DNA from 3 places in the Pseudomonas pergaminensis genome. Region 3 is predicted to be linked to each of the others. Evidence: riboswitches for the same ligand, from Rfam matches in the RefSeq annotation. Region 3 holds a riboswitch; each other region holds the start of a gene.

What was found. A riboswitch is a leader RNA that binds a small molecule or an ion and turns the genes downstream of it on or off. The one in region 3 is predicted to bind cobalamin.
Positions count from the first base shown of each region.
Region 1: another riboswitch for cobalamin. It lies ahead of cobO (cob(I)yrinic acid a,c-diamide adenosyltransferase); the one in region 3 lies ahead of KUA23_RS12540 (CbtB domain-containing protein).
Region 2: another riboswitch for cobalamin. It lies ahead of KUA23_RS20540 (ABC transporter substrate-binding protein); the one in region 3 lies ahead of KUA23_RS12540 (CbtB domain-containing protein).

Region 1 covers NZ_CP078013.2:4,858,496-4,863,934, reverse strand. Annotated here, with positions in the region: gene KUA23_RS21990 (AI-2E family transporter) at 1-278, shown strand, start outside; gene hda (DnaA regulatory inactivator Hda) at 482-1,186, shown strand; gene KUA23_RS21980 (C40 family peptidase) at 1,400-2,029, shown strand; gene KUA23_RS21975 (C40 family peptidase) at 2,174-2,713, shown strand; gene KUA23_RS21970 (PQQ-dependent sugar dehydrogenase) at 2,792-4,105, opposite strand; cobalamin riboswitch at 4,205-4,457, shown strand; gene cobO (cob(I)yrinic acid a,c-diamide adenosyltransferase) at 4,536-5,147, shown strand; gene KUA23_RS21960 (cobyrinic acid a,c-diamide synthase CobB) at 5,144-5,439, shown strand, end outside.
Region 2 covers NZ_CP078013.2:4,550,548-4,555,986, forward strand. Annotated here, with positions in the region: gene KUA23_RS20530 (DNA/RNA non-specific endonuclease) at 1-444, shown strand, start outside; gene KUA23_RS20535 (hypothetical protein) at 1,403-1,846, opposite strand; cobalamin riboswitch at 1,950-2,144, shown strand; gene KUA23_RS20540 (ABC transporter substrate-binding protein) at 2,261-3,271, shown strand; gene KUA23_RS20545 (FecCD family ABC transporter permease) at 3,268-4,272, shown strand; gene KUA23_RS20550 (ABC transporter ATP-binding protein) at 4,269-5,033, shown strand; gene KUA23_RS20555 (GNAT family N-acetyltransferase) at 5,081-5,439, opposite strand, start outside.
Region 3 covers NZ_CP078013.2:2,752,790-2,758,228, forward strand. Annotated here, with positions in the region: gene KUA23_RS12510 (fatty acid cis/trans isomerase) at 1-295, shown strand, start outside; gene KUA23_RS12515 (acyltransferase family protein) at 383-1,405, shown strand; gene nfuA (Fe-S biogenesis protein NfuA) at 1,465-2,049, shown strand; gene cobM (precorrin-4 C(11)-methyltransferase) at 2,297-3,043, opposite strand; gene KUA23_RS12530 (cobalamin biosynthesis protein) at 3,113-3,505, opposite strand; gene KUA23_RS12535 (CbtA family protein) at 3,502-4,206, opposite strand; gene KUA23_RS12540 (CbtB domain-containing protein) at 4,218-4,406, opposite strand; cobalamin riboswitch at 4,503-4,707, opposite strand.

The sequences.
Region 1 (5,439 bases), 2.1 Mb from region 3:
GCGGCGACCTGTACCCGATGCTGGGGATTGTGGCGGTGTTTATGGTCGGCCAGGCCCTGGAAGGCATGGTGCTGACGCCGTTGCTGGTAGGCGATCGGATCGGCCTGCACCCGGTGGCGGTGATCTTTGCGATCCTGGCGGGCGGTGAGCTGTTTGGCTTCACCGGTATCCTGCTGGCGCTGCCGGTAGCGGCGGTGATCATGGTGCTGGTGCGTCACGTGCATGATCTGTACAAGGATTCGGATGCGTATACGGGGGTTGAAGACCCCGACCTGTAACCGTTTCTTCACAAACCCGGCCCAGGCCGGGTTTGTCATTTGTGCAGGTGGGCCGTCAAACAATCTGCACAAATCCAACAAGTTAACGCAAACCTTTGATTTTGCTTGGGGTCTGTTGCATTGTGCGCCCGGCGTCACGGGTATAAACTTTGCAAACTTTACACAGAGGCCACTAACGGTTCGATTGGAGCCGTTCAGTCAGCATGAAACCGATTCAGCTGCCCTTGGGTGTGCGTCTGCGTGATGACGCCACCTTTATCAACTACTACCCAGGCGCCAATGCCGCTGCACTCGGCTATGTCGAGCGGCTTTGCGAAGCCGACGCCGGGTGGACCGAAAGCCTGATCTATCTATGGGGCAAGCACGGCGTAGGGCGTACCCACCTGTTGCAGGCCGCGTGCCTGCGTTTCGAGCAGATGGGCGAACCGGCGGTATACCTGCCGTTGGCGGAATTGATGGATCGCGGTATCGGCATCTTTGACCACCTCGAGCAATACGAGTTGGTGTGCCTTGACGACCTGCAGGCAATTGCCGGCAAGGCGGACTGGGAAGAAGCATTGTTTCACCTGTTCAACCGCTTGCGTGACAGCGGCCGGCGCCTGCTGATTGCCGCGTCGACTTCGCCACGTGAGCTGCCGATCAAGCTGGCCGACCTCAAGTCGCGGCTGACCCTGGCGCTGATCTTCCAGATGCGCCCGCTGTCCGACGAAGACAAATTGCGCGCTTTGCAACTGCGCGCCTCACGTCGCGGCCTGCACCTCACCGACGAAGTCGGGCATTTTATTCTCACCCGTGGCACGCGCAGCATGAGCGCGTTGTTCGATTTGCTCGAACAACTCGACCAGGCGTCTTTGCAGGCCCAGCGCAAGCTGACCATCCCCTTCCTGAAAGAAACCCTCGGCTGGTAGCCAGCCCACTGTTTTCGCAGCTTTCGGCAAATTCCAGGCGCCAGAAAACATGCGTTTTAGCCGGTTTGGCCACGCAAAAGGCAGGTACAGGGTGTTAAGGGCTTAGATGTCATAGTCCAAACAAGAAGTCACATAGATCACGATTGAATTTGCAAATCGATGTGATAGTGGGCATAGTCTCGACTTCTTTACATATCAGCCACGGTCGTGCCCATGCTAAATCGCTTCGCACCCCTCGTGCCTCTCGCACTCGTTACCCTGTTGTTTGGTTGCGCCTCCCACCCTCAGCAGGTGGCAGAACAGCAAAAAACACAGGTTCAAAATCAGGCAAAATTCGTTGCTGCACAGTCTGCTTCTGTTTACGAAGAAGAAGTGGCAACTGAAAAAGAGCTGGCCAACTTCTCTGGCAGCAAGCCTTACCAGCTTCCAGTTCTGGCCGACAGCATCCTCGAACGCGGCATGTCCCTGATCGGTACCCGTTACCGTTTCGGCGGTACCTCTGAAGCCGGTTTCGACTGCAGCGGCTTCATCGGCTATCTGTTTCGTGAAGAAGCTGGCATGAACCTGCCACGCTCCACTCGCGAAATGATCAACGTGAATGCACCGTTGGTCGCGCGCAACAACCTCAAGCCGGGTGATCTGCTTTTCTTCAGTACTGCAGGCCGTGGTCGCGTCAGCCATGCCGGTATCTACCTGGGCGATAACCAGTTTATCCACTCCAGCAGCCGTCGCAGTGGCGGTGTTCGAGTCGACAACCTGGGCGACAGCTACTGGAGCAAAACCTTCATCGAAGCCAAGCGCGCACTCGCCATGGCCCCGACTACGGTTACCGCTAGCAAGTAAACTTAAAGTGATACTTGAAGTTTGACGTGTAAGCGCTAGAATCCCTGGATATTGTTGTAATCCGTTCGCGCGAGCTTTGCTTGCGCGTTCTGGTTTTCAGCGTTCGGCAGCGAAAGCCGCATCCAGACCAGGATTGTTCTGCACATGTCGACCTCGGCCCGCCTTATTCTCATTGTTTGCGCCGCGCTGCTCAGCGCCTGCGCAAGTCGTCCACCGCCTCCCGCTCCTGTAGCGGTGAAACCCAAGCCGGTGTTCAATTATTCCACCCAGAATTTTTCGCCTGCGGCCGAAGATGTGCTCTTCCGCGCGCTGGGCCTGGTCGGCACGCCTTACCGTTGGGGCGGCAACACGCCGGACTCCGGCTTTGATTGCAGCGGCCTGATCGGTTTTGTCTTCCGCGATGCGGCGGGGATCTCCCTACCGCGTACCACCCGCGAACTGATCGTGATGCGCGCGCAGGATGTCAGCGAGCAAAACCTGCAGACCGGCGACCTGCTGTTCTTCGCCACCGGTGGTGGTTCCCAGGTCAGCCACGCCGGGATCTACGTGGGCGAGGGCCGCTTCGTGCACGCGCCGCAAACCGGCGGTACGGTCAAGCTGGATACCCTGTCCAAGGCGTATTGGCAGAATGCCTACCTGAGCGCCAAGCGCGTGCTGCCAGGAAACCTGGCGCGCAACCCCTGACATACCGCTGTGTAGGAGCCGGCTTGCCGGCGATGAGGCCCTTTATGCCGCCATCGCCGGCAAGCCGGCTCCTACCGTTTATTTAGCGGCCGACACGCGCCACACCTTGTTCCCCACATCATCGGCCACCAGCAAATCCCCTTGCTGATCAATCACCACGCCCACCGGCCGGCCCATGGCTTTCTCATCCTTGTCGAGGAACCCCGTCAGCACGTCGACCGGCTGTCCTTTGGGTTGCCCGCCCTCGAACGGCACAAAGATCACCTTGTAGCCACTGTGCGGCTTGCGATTCCACGAACCATGCTGGCCGATAAATGCGCCGTTGCTGAACTGCGCCGGGAGTTTGCTGCCCTCGGCAAACGTCAGCCCCAAGGACGCCGTGTGCGGGCCTACTGCGTAGTCGGGTGCAATTGCCTTGGCCACCAGGTCCAGGTTCTGCGGTGAAACGCGCACATCGACATGCTGGCCGTAGTAGCTGAATGGCCAACCATAGAAGGCGCCATCCTTGACCGAGGTGATGTAGTCCGGCACCAGGTCGCTGCCGATCTCGTCACGCTCATTCACCGCCGTCCACAGCTTGCCGCTCTGGGGTTCCCAGGCCATGCCGTTGGGGTTGCGCAGGCCGGAGGCGAAGATGCGGTGCTCGCCGCTGGCGCGGTCTACTTCCCAGATCGCTGCCCGACCCTCTTCCGCTTCGAGGCCGTTTTCCCCCACATTGCTGTTGGAGCCGACGCTGACGTACAGCTTGCTGCCGTCCTTGCTGGCCACCACGTTCTTGGTCCAGTGGTGGTTGATGCTGCCGCCCGGCAGGTCGACGACCTTGGTGCCGGCTTGCTTGATCGCGGTTTCACCCGGTTGATAGGGAAAGCGCAGCAACTTGTCCGAGTCGGCCACGTACAGGTCGTTGCCGACCAGCGCCATGCCAAACGGTGAACTGAGATTTTCGAGGAACACTGTGCGGGTTTCCGCGACGCCATCGTGGTCGGCGTCACGCAGCAACGTGATGCGATTCGGGCTTGGCACACCGGCACCGGCGCGGCCCATGACTTTTTCCATGACCCAGCCACGAATGCCTTTGGCGTCATCCGGCTTGGGCGGCGCGTTGGTTTCCGCCACCAGCACGTCACCATTGGGCAGCACATACAGCCAGCGCGGGTGGTCCAGGCCGTCGGCAAAGGCCGCCACCTGGGTGCCAGCGGCGGCGGTGGGCTTCGCGCCTTCGGGCCAGCCGATGGCCGGCGCGATATTCACGGTGGGGATCAGCGTCTTGTTCGGTTCCGGCAGCTTGGGCGAGGGGCCGGTGCCGTCGGAGACCTGGAGGGTGGAGCTCTCACCACAGGCGGCGAGGGTGCCGGCGATCATGATGAGTAGGGCGAGTCTGGTTTTATGCATGGTGTTCTCCTTGATACCTGTAAGGGTAGAGGAGGGCGGCAGTGCGATGGTTCAAGTGCAAGGCCAGCTTTAATTGACGCTCCACCCCCAACCCACTAACCTTCGCCGCTTGTTCCAGGTGCTCTGTGACCCATGGGTCGACGGAGTGAAACAGGGAAGCCGGTGAGTGAGCGCACTTGTACACAGTGCTGCCGCGATTCCGGCGCTGCCCCCGCAACGGTAAATGAGTCAAGACGGCGCCTTTTGCCACTGTATCGAGAGCGATATGGGAAGGCGCGCCGTCGGCCTGCCTGCTCGACAAAAGCAAGCGTCACTCATGAGCCCGGAGACCGGCCTGAAACATCCAACAGCATCACGGTGGGCGATGCTTGGCTGTCTTTTATCTTTTTTCCTGCCCGCCGTTTTTGTCCAGCCCCAACGGAGAGCTGCCATGACCGATTCCCCCGACCGCGACGAACGCCACCTGGCGCGCATGCTGCGCAAAAAAGCCGTGATCGACGAGCGCATCGCCAACTCCCCCAACGAATGTGGCTTGCTGCTGGTATTGACCGGCAACGGCAAAGGCAAGAGCAGCTCCGCGTTCGGCATGCTGGCCCGGGCCATGGGCCACGGCATGCAGTGCGGCGTGGTGCAATTCATCAAGGGGCGCAACAGCACTGGCGAAGAGTTGTTCTTCCGCCGCTTCCCCGAGCAAGTGCGCTTCCATGTGATGGGTGAAGGTTTCACTTGGGAGACCCAGGACCGCCAGCGCGATATCGCTGCCGCCGAAGCCGCCTGGGCGGTTTCCCGTGAATTGCTGCAAGACCCGGCCATCGGCCTGGTGGTGCTCGACGAGTTGAACATCGCCCTCAAGCACGGCTACCTCGATTTGGACCAGGTTCTCAGCGACCTGCAAGCCCGCCCGCCGATGCAACATGTGGTGGTCACCGGTCGGGGTGCCAAGCCTGAATTGATCGAAATGGGCGACACCGTCACCGAAATGGGCATGCTCAAGCACGCGTTTCAGGCTGGCATCAAGGCACAGAAGGGCGTCGAACTTTGAATCAGCCCCGTCATTGCCCGGCTGTCCTGATTGCCGCACCGGCGTCCGGCCAGGGCAAAACCACCGTCACCGCCGCACTGGCGCGGCTGCACCGCAACCTGGGGCGCAAGGTGCGCGTGTTCAAATGCGGCCCGGACTTCCTTGATCCGATGATCCACGAGCGTGCCAGCGGTGCGCCGGTTTACCAATTGGACATGTGGATGGTCGGCGAACAGGAAAGTCGCCGCCTGCTGTGGGAAGCGGCGGGGGAGGCGGACCTGATCCTGATCGAAGGCGTGATGGGCCTGTTCGA
Region 2 (5,439 bases), 1.8 Mb from region 3:
ACCTTCCATTTCACCAACTGTTCGCCGCAGATGAGCGGGTTCAACCAGAAGACCTGGCTGGAGCTCGAAGACTACATCCTCGACAACACCCAACGCTGGAAAGCCCGGGCCACCGTGTTCAGCGGCCCGGTGTTCGCCGACGACGACCGTGTGTACCGAGGCGTGCAGATCCCCAAGGCATTCTGGAAAGTCGTCGCCTACCTCAGCGATGACGGCAAGCCTTCGGCCAGTGCCTACATGATCGATCAGAGCCGCGAACTGGGCCAACTCGACCTGGTGTTCGGCCAACTCAGGACCTACCAGCGCAGCGTGATCCAGATAGAACGCCTGACCGGCATCCGCTTCGCCAACCTGGCCGACTACGACGGTTTCAGCAACGAAGAACGCGCCACCGGCACGCGCATTGAAGCGCTGATACAAGGTCCAGAGGACATTCGTCTCTGACCGAGGCTTCACATGTTGAACGGCGTCACACCCAACACCAACCACGATGCGAAGCGAGCCGCTCTTGCTCTTGCTCTTGATCCTGCTTTTGATCTCAGGCGCCCCGTCAAACACGCTGGCCGGAATTCGACAGGGATTTGGGGGGTAAACCGGCAGGGATGCCGGTTTAGCCGCCCCGCGCCATGGATGGCGCGTGGCGGCGGCCCCCCAAATACCTGTCGGATTACGGGCACACCGAGCCTAGGCGAGGTGCCGAGTGTTGGGGCAAGAGCCCTTTGGTTACTTTGGGGCTCTTTTCCAAAGTGACCCGCCGTAAGGACGGAACCCATAGCAGCCCTTACCTAAATAACGGATATGTACCCGGTAAGATCCAACATCTAGGTCGGCTGTCAGGCCGCCTTCGCAGGCAAGCCAGCTCCCACATTTGGATCGTGGGGTGACAGTTAGAGTGTGGTCGGCTGTCAGGCCGCTTTCGCAGGCAAGCCAGCTCCCACATTTGGATCGTGGGGTGGCAGTTAGAGCGTGGTCGGCTGTTAGGCCGTCTTCGCAGGCAAGCCAGCTCCCACATTTGGATCGTGGGGTGGCAGTTAGATTGTGGTCGGCTGTCAGGCCGCTTTCGCAGGCAAGCCAGCTCCCACATTTTTGGATCGCGGGGGGACAGTTAGAGTGTGGTCGTCTGTCAGGTCGTCTTCGCAGGCAAGCCAGCTCCTACATTTTTGGATCGCGGGGCGACAGTTAGTTTGTGGTCGGCTGTCAGGCCGCTTTCGCAGGCAAGCCAGCTCCCACATTTAGATCGCGGGGCAACAGTAAAAGAGTGGTCGGCAGTTAGGCCGCCTTCGCGAGCAAGTCAGCTCCCACACTCTGGATCGCGGCGGTTAACAGTAAGGTTGCGCCCGGCCGTCAAGCCGCCAGCGCCGTACCCAGCGTGGTGTCGATACCTGCGCCCGTTGGCCGCCCCTCATTGCGCATTGATGTAATGAAACTGCGCCTGGGTCTTCTCAACCGCCGTACGCACTTTATCCTTCTGCGCATCGGTGCCCGAGTAATAAATCTGCATGCCCTTCAAATCCTGCCCTTCAACCGCCTTGCCAATCACGGCAACATCAACCGGCGTACTGGCACCGATAATCAAAAAGAACCCATCGCCCAAGCGCTTGGCATTGAGCAGCTCTCCCCGCAGTTGCGCAGCGTTCTGCTCACCGGCCATGGAAATCGCCAAGGTATCGCCGAACATACCGCTCTTGGGGATGCTCGTCGTGTGCAAACGGAGCTGTTCCGACCCGGCCGGCATCGATTTGACATAAGCGGTGGTGGCCTCATCAAAAATCTGCTTTTCAGATTTACCCTGGGTGGCACAACCGGCGAGCGTGGCGACGAGGACGAGCGCGATGAAAGATTTCACTGTGTATTCCTTGTGATAAAGCGATCCATTGGCTGCGCATCATAGGAGCCCCACCGTCAAAGAGCTACCACTGGCTTTTCGGCCTCCCGTTCAACCTCGCGATCGACTACCATACCGCACCGGTTCCCAAACGGGACTAATAGGGAATTCGAAGCGCGGTACCTGCGCGCCAATCGGAACTGCCCCCGCAACTGTAGGTGCTGAGCCTGCTCCTCGATGCCACTGGACCTTGTCCGGGAAGGCCGGAGCGTGGCGACGACGCATCAGTCAGGAGACCTGCCGGCTCATGCTCAATCACTAACCGGCGGGGTGTCCGGGAAGGACATTCTTGCCTGTCTCTACCACAGCGCTCGAGGGTGTGTTTCCGAACCGTACCTCCCCAGTTCCACGTACGGTTCATTCGGAGATAGCCCCATGCTGCCACGCGTTACCGCCCTGCTCACCGGCATTGGCTGCTGTGCCCTGGCCCACGCCGCGCCCACCCACTACCCGCTGACCGTGGAAAACTGCGGCAGCAGCCTCAGCTTCCAACAAGCCCCCGCCCGTAGTGTGACCATCGGCCAAGCCGCCACCGAGATGCTGTATGCCTTGGGCGTGGGCGACAAAGTGGTCGGCACCTCGCTGTGGTTCAACAGTGTGTTGCCGCAATACAAAACGCAGAACGACCGCATCGAGCGCCTGGCCAACAACGAGCCGAGCTTCGAAGCCGTGATCGCCAAGCGCCCGCAACTGGTGGCCGCCGAGCTGGAATGGGTGGTCGGGCCGCAAGGCGTGGTCGGCACCCGCGAGCAATTCCATGAACTGAAGATCCCCACCTACCTGCTGCCCTCCGACTGTGAAGGCAAGGACAACTTGGTGGGCGCCGACGGCACGCGGCTGGAGCCGTTCCGTATCGAGACTATCTATAAGAGCATCAGCCAACTGGCGCAGATTTTCGACGTTCAGGATCGCGGCCAGCAGTTGAACGATGAGCTCAAGGCACGCCTGGCCAGGTCCGTCGCCACCGTGCAAGGCAAAGGCCTCAAGCAGGCCAGCGCGCTGGTGTGGTTCTCCAGTTCGGAGATGGCCAGCGACCCGTACGTGGCCGGCCATAAAGGCATTCCCGAATTCATGCTGCAAACCCTCGGCCTGTCCAACGTGGTGCAGTCCGATGAAGAGTGGCCCGCCGTCGGCTGGGAAACCATTGCCAAGGCCAACCCGACCTTCCTGGTGATCGCGCGCATGGACCGCCGCCGCTACCCCGCCGACGACCATGAAAAGAAACTGGCGTTTTTGCGCAGCGACCCGGTGACGCGCAACATGGATGCGGTGAAAAACAACCGTATCATCATCCTCGACGCCCTGGCATTGCAGGCCAGCATCCGCATGTTCGACGGTCTTGAACAACTGGCCACGGCCATCGACGGCTACGACCTGCCGAAATGATGCGCACCCTACTCGCCCTGGCCCTGCTCCTGGCCGCCGTACTGGCCGGCGTGGCCATCGGTGAAACCGCCATCTCGCCGCACGTGGTGCTCCAGGTACTCGCCAACAAACTGTGGGCGGCCGGCTACGTGCTCGACCCCATCGACGAAGGCGTGGTGTGGAATTACCGCCTCACCCGTGCCCTGGTCGCAGCCGCGTGCGGTGCGGGGCTGGCCACCTGCGGGGTGATCCTGCAATCGCTGTTGCGCAACCCGCTGGCCGATCCGTACCTGCTGGGCATCAGCGCTGGCGCTTCGACTGGCGCGGTGTTGGTGGCGTTGATGGGCGTGGGCGGTGGCTTGATTTCGTTATCGGCCGGCGCTTTCGTCGGCGCGATGGCGGCATTTGCGCTGGTGATCCTATTGGCGCGTGCCAGTGGTTCGGCCAGTGGCACCGGCCAGATCATCCTCGCCGGCATTGCCGGCTCGCAGCTGTTCAATGCACTCACCGCGTTTCTGATCACCAAGTCGGCCAGTTCCGAACAGGCGCGCGGCATCATGTTCTGGCTGCTGGGCAACCTCAGCGGCGTGCGCTGGCCCTCGGTGTGGCTGGCGGTGCCGGTAGCGGTCGCTGGGTTGGCCGTGTGCCTGTGGCACCGGCGGGCGCTGGATGCGTTTACCTTCGGCAGCGACTCGGCGGCGTCCCTTGGTATCCCGGTGCGCCGCGTGCAATTTGTGCTGGTGGGATGCGCGGCCCTGGTGACGGCGGTGATGGTGTCGATTGTCGGCTCCATCGGCTTTGTCGGGCTGGTGATTCCCCACGCCGTGCGCTTGCTGCTCGGCACCGGGCATTCACGCCTGCTGCCGGCGAGTGCGTTGGGCGGTGCGCTGTTTTTGATTGCGGCGGACGTGCTTTCACGCACCTTGATCAAGGGCCAGGTGATTCCGGTCGGCGTGGTCACTGCGCTGGTCGGCGCGCCGGTGTTTGCGCTGATCCTGATCGGCCGGAGGAATGCGCGATGACGGTACTGAGCTGCACGGGGTTAGGCTTCAAAGTACGCGAGGTCGAGTTGCTGCGCGATATTCACTTGGACGTTCATCTGGGTGAAACCCTGGGAATTGTCGGGCCGAACGGCTCCGGCAAGTCCACTTTGCTCAAGCTGCTCGCCGGCCTGCGCACGCCGGCGGCCGGCGACGTGTTGCTGGGCGGCCAGCGCCTGGGCACGCTATCGCGCCGCGCCATCGCACAACAACTGGCCGTGGTGGAACAGCAGGCCGACACCGACGACGCCATCCGCGTGTTCGACGCCGTGGCGCTGGGCCGTACACCGTGGCTGTCGGCGCTGAGCCCGTGGTCCAGTGACGACGACGCCATCGTGAACCAGGCCTTGCATGACGTCGACGCCATCCACCTGAGCCAACGCGCCTGGCGCAGTCTCTCGGGCGGTGAACGCCAACGGGTGCACATCGCCCGTGCGTTGGCGCAACGGCCGCAGATCCTGTTGTTGGATGAGCCGACCAATCACCTGGATATCCAGCATCAGTTGGGGATCTTGAAGGGTGTACAAGGCTTGCCCGTCACCACCCTGATTGCCCTGCATGACCTCAACCAGGCGCTCACCTGCGACCGCCTGGCGGTGCTGGATCACGGGCGGTTGGTCGCCCTGGGAGAACCGCTGGAAGTGCTGACCGCGCAACGGTTGCAGGAGACGTTCGGGGTGCAGGCGCATTACCTGACAGACCCGTTCGATGGGGCGCAGATACTGCGGCTACGCCCAAACTGATCAACGCATCCCACTGTAGGAGTCGGCTCCGACAGTGGGCGTTGGTGTTAGAGGGTGCGCTGCATATGCGTCGTGCGCCACACCGGGTCAGCGTCCACATCCACCACCTCGAACCCCTGCCGAAGCCAAAAATCAATCGCCCCCGGCAAAAACGGATGGGTGTGCAGGTACATCACCGCGACCCGTTGTGCTTTGGCCTGCGCCTCCAGCGCACGGTACAACTCGCCCGCCAGGCCAAAGCGGCGAAACGCCGGCAGCACAAACAGGCGCACCACCTCCACGGTCCTGTAGCCGTGGTAATTCAACTGCGGGAAACGCCCGTCATAGGGCAGGTAGCCGATGGCAGCGACGATCTGGCCCTCATCACGCGCGATCAGAAATCGCCCATCGCCGTGCAGATAAATCG
Region 3 (5,439 bases):
GGGTGAGGCTTACCGCTACCAGCCAGGGCTGGATACGGTGACGATTTATCCGGGTGTGCTGAGTAGCTACCCGAACTTCATGTTCAATATTCCGGCCCAGGAAGTGCCTGAGTTCGTGGCTGAAATGGAGCAGGCCAAGGATGCCAAGCGTTTCGAGAAGATTGTGGATCGCTGGGGAGTGCGACGCAGTCATCCGTTGTTCTGGCAGTACTTTCACGATTTATCGCAGTACATCCGCGAAACCGTGCCGGTGGAAGAAGGGGTATTGGACATGAACCGCTATGAAAACCTATAACTAAGGGCAGTGATCCAGTCATCTCTCTGAGCGGGTGCTGAAGCGGTCGGATATCTATCTTGCGGGAGTGGAACAGGTATTCCGATCATGTTGATTTCAGTACAGGCGCTACGGGCGCTGGCGGCGTGGGTGGTGGTGGGGCATCACTTCATGGGGACGTTTTTCGATTATGAGGCACATAACCCTCTGGAGTTCGTGTTCGCCGATAAGGGCGGTATAGGGGTCGACGTATTCTTTGTCATCAGCGGCCTTGTGATTTTCCTGGCGACCGCTGACAAGTCAGTGACACCCAGGCAATTCATACTGATGCGAGTGGCCAGGATAGTTCCAGCGTACTGGTTCTATACCCTGGTCACGGCTGTAGTCATCGCGGTCGTCCCCTCGATGTTTCCAGATGATCATCTCGAACTGGGTCATGCGCTCATGTCGCTGTTGTTTCTCTGCGCTGAAAACCCAGGGGGCTATGGGGTCTACCCGCTGCTGAATGTCGGCTGGACCCTGAACTTCGAGATGCTGTTCTATGCCCTGTTTGCCATCGCCTTAATGGTTCCCCCGTCATATCGGTTGTGGGTGGTGGCGGTGCTACTGTTTCTCGTGTGCTACATCGGTCCTGTGCTCGACTTGACCAGCGACTTTTATCGTCAGGACATGGTTTTTGAATTCCTGATGGGCGTTGTGATCGGCATGCTGTACCGCCGCGGCCTGTTTCGGGCCAGGGCATGGCTACCGTTGTTGGGAATCGTGGTGGCTTGTGCGGCGATTTACCAGGGGGCCGATATACCGCGCGTGCTGGAGTGGGGGGTGCCCAGCGCGATGTTGGTGATGAGTTTTGTGATGCTGGAGCCTTTCTTTCAAGGCTCTCGCTTTATGAAGATGCTCGGTGATTGTTCCTATTCGGTGTATTTGCTCCACGACCTGGTGCTGTGTGCTGGACGATGGGTTGTCGGACACACTGGAATCAGCCCCTACTTGATATTGCCTGTTTGCATCGTACTGACCGCATCTGGCGCCTTTTACAGCTATCACTGGCTGGAAAAGGGTACATACCTCAGGCTCAAGCGTTGGTTTGGCGTGGAGGCTCCGATTGTCCTTTCCCGACAAAAATACTAGGACTTTGTACCAACGTAATATTTTGGCGTAAACTGCCGGCAAGCCTGTGAGGAGTTTCCATGACTGCCATAACCATTACAGACGCCGCCCACGATTACCTGGCTGATCTGCTGTCCAAGCAGAACACCCCAGGTATCGGCATCCGCGTCTTTATCACCCAGCCCGGCACCCAATACGCTGAGACGTGCATTGCCTACTGCAAGCCAGGGGAAGAGAAGCCTGAAGACACCGCCCTGGGGCTCAAAAGCTTCACCGCGTACATCGATGCCTTCAGCGAAGCCTTCCTTGACGACGCTGTGGTCGACTACGCCACCGACCGCATGGGCGGCCAGTTGACCATCAAGGCGCCAAACGCCAAGGTGCCGAACGTCAACGCTGACAGCCCGGTCAACGAGCGCATCAACTATTACCTGCAAACCGAGATCAACCCTGGGCTGGCCAGCCACGGTGGTCAGGTCAGTCTGATCGACGTGGTCGAAGACGGCATTGCCGTGCTCAAGTTCGGCGGCGGCTGCCAGGGCTGTGGCCAGGCGGACGTGACTTTGCGTGAAGGCATCGAGCGCACCTTGCTTGAGCGCATTCCGGAGCTCAAGGGTGTACGTGACGTGACCGACCACACGCAGAAAGAAAACGCCTACTACTGAGTAAGATGTTCACTGCAAACAAAAAAACGGCGCCCCGTGAGCGCCGTTTTTTATGCTTAAAATTCAGCGTCTTACGCCGTCTATCTAACGCCGAAGATTAACTGTAGGAGCCGGCTTGCCGGCGATAGCTGCGTGTCAGTCAACAGATTCGGCAGCAGATACGCCGCGATCGTGCGCAAGTCAGCTCTTAAATTATAGTTTTATTCATATATATCAGTTGTTTGTGAATCTTTTGTGAGGTTGTTTATCATGGCCGATAGAGGTGTGCATGCCCGGCCCGATACAACGAAGACTCACTGAAACTATCATTGGCCAGCACCCGACCCACCACAATCAATGCCGTACGTCGAAACCCTTTTGCCGCCACTTTCTCGGCAATGTCATCGAGGGTGCCGACTGCCCAATCCTGATCCGGCCAGGTCGCGCGATGCACCACGGCAATCGGACAATCCGCGCCATAGTGCGGCAGCAGTTCGGCAACGATTTTATCCAGGTGGTTGACCCCCAGGTGGATCGCCATGGTTGTGGCATGCCGGGCCAGGCTGTCGAAGTCTTCACCGGCCGGCATGCTGGTTTTATCCGCGTAGCGGGTCAGGATCACGCTCTGGGCGATGTCGGGCAGGGTCAATTCCGTTTCCAGCAGCGCCGCACAGGCTGCCACGGCAGTGACCCCTGGGATGATCTGGAACGGAATGCCTAGTTCGCGCAAGTGTCGGATCTGTTCACCAATTGCCCCATACAGGCTCGGGTCACCGGAGTGCACGCGGGCCACATCCTGCCCTTTTGCGTGGGCGGCCGTGATCAGGTCGATGATCTGCTCCAGATGCAATTCGGCGCTATTGACCAGGGTTTCGGCCTGATGACCTTCCAGCACTGCCGCTGGCACCAGTGAACCGGCGTAGATGATCACCGGGCAACTGCGGATCAGCCGCTGGCCTTTGACGGTGATCAATTCCGGGTCGCCGGGGCCTGCGCCGATGAAGTAGACGGTCATGGTAATTCCTGTCGAAAAACGGGCGAGCATGAATGTTATTCATGATCTGGGCGGGCGATTATCGGGATTTTAGCCGGCGCACGCCAATGCAAAGGTCGCTTGGGCGTTTTTTCTGCGGGTGATCAGCAGGCGGGCAGGGGCGTGACCGAGGTGTTCAGCCAGGGCCAAGGCGGCGCTTTCAGCGATGCCGTAACAGCCGGTATGGGCAAAAACCACCTCGGATTTGTGGCTCAGGCGATTTTCGAAAACCGCCAGTTGCTCGGCGCTGAAACACTGCAACGGCAGGTCCAGTGCTTTGGCCAGCGCCAGCAGGCCTGGTTCATCCTGTTTGCGATCGATACTGGCCAGCGCGGTGATGCGCTGGCGCTCGATATCGCCCTCGGCGAGGGCCGCATCAAACAGGGCCTGCAAGGCGTGAACATCACAACCGCGCTGGCAGCCCAGGCCGACCACCAGGATCATGCCGCGTATTGATCGTCACGGTTGCGGCGGAACAGCCACGCACTGATCAGGCCCAGGGCCAGCCAGAATGCGACGTTGGTCAATTGCGAAGCGATCTTGAACTGGGCTTCCAGGGCTTCCGGGGCCAGCATCGAGTGTACTTCTGGCTGTGGAGCACCGATCATGTGCGGCACCACCAGGATCGCCACGCCCAGCGCTTTGAGCAGCCAGTTGCGACCGAACACAATCAGCGCGATACCGGCGGCGGTCGACGCGGCAGTGCCGATCCACCAGATCTGCCGTTGCGCCAGGTCAGCCGCGGCGGTGCCTGGCAGCTCTGGCGGCAGGCCCAAGGTTGGCGCCAGCACAAAGGTTGCGTAACCCGCCAGGCCCCAGAGCAGGCCTTGCGCCGTACGGGTCGGCGCACGCAGGGTGTACAGGCCGGCCAGCATCAACGCAAACCCGACCGCGACTACCAAGTTGCCGCCGGTGGTGGACAGCACGCGTTGCCAGCCATCTTCGGGTTCCCAGGCTTCGGCGTCGTGGGTGTGGGCGGCGCCACCCTCGGTGTGTGCATGGGCCACTTCGGTGGCGGCAGGGGCATGTTCGTAGGTTTCCGCTTGCAGAATCAGCGGGGCGACCCAGAAGCTTTGCAACAGGGTCAGCAGCAGGGCGGCCAGAAGACCGGTGAAACCTGCGGTTTGCGCGATACGCTTGATCATGTCGGCAGGTCTCAGTGGCACGGGAACGCGGCGCTGTGGCGGGTATCGTGGGCGGCGTTGTGCACGGCTTCGATGTGCGAGAAACCGGCGAAGTACACCAGGCACGCGCCGAGGATCGACGCGCCGATGGCGGCGGTCAAGCGTTGGCTCAGGGTCGAGGTGCTGCTGGCGGAGTGCGAGGTGCTGCTGATGATCGACATGGCGCGTCCCTTTCAGGTGTCAGGGTGAAACGAGCGCATGAAAACCCCGCGAGCCGGGCACGCAGGGTTTAAACAGCGCCCGCCCACCGCGGGTTTGTTATCTGATTTTTTCGGGCCGGTCTCCGGGCTTGCGAGGGGCATTGCGCCTATTAAGCGTCGCCTTCCCATGCCTTGGAGGCACAGTGGATCTGACACTTCGCTCGCTTACCGTTGCGGGGGCAGCACCGGACTGGTCATATCGCTATGACGCACCGGTTTCCCGTTTCACCCTGTGAGGGGCACCCGAAACAAGATGTGTAGGAGAGCATGGGGGTGGGAGGGGAGTCAATTGGGTTGTTGGGGGCATATCCGTTGTTTAGGTAACGGCGGCTTATGGTTCCGCTCTTACAGCGGGTCACTTTTGGAAAGGCCCAAAAGTAACCAAAAGGCCTTCGCCCCAACACTCGGCACCTCGCCTAGGCTCGGTGTGCCCTCACTCCGGCTTGAATCCGTGGGCCGCCGCGCTGGGCCATCCTTGGCCCAGCGCGGCTAACCCGGCGTCCTGCCGGGTTACCCACGGATTCAAGCCTGCGTTCGGCCAGCGTGTTTGACGGGGCGCCTCAGATCAAGAGCGACTCGCTTCGCATCGTAGATACGCTTTTCGTTTTCTGTAGGAGCCGGCTTGCCGGCGAAAAACGTGAGACCGCCGCGTTTTGTCTGATTCCCCGCGTCATCGTTGAAGACCATCGCCGGCAAGCCGGCTCCTACAAGACCGCGTTTGATTTTGCCTTTGCTTTACACCACTCAAGCCGGCTGTCAGGCCGCTGTGCTTTTGATTTTGATCTTAGGCGCCCCGTCAAACACGCTGGCCGGAATTCGGCAGGGATTTGGGGGGTAAACCGGCAGGGATGCCGGTTTAGCCGCCCCGCGCCATGGATGGCGCGTGGCGGCGGCCCCCCAAATCACTGTCGGATTACGGGCATACCGAGCCTAGGCGAGGTACCGAGTGTTGGGGCAAGAGCGCTTTGGTTACTTTGCCGCTTTTGCAAAGTGA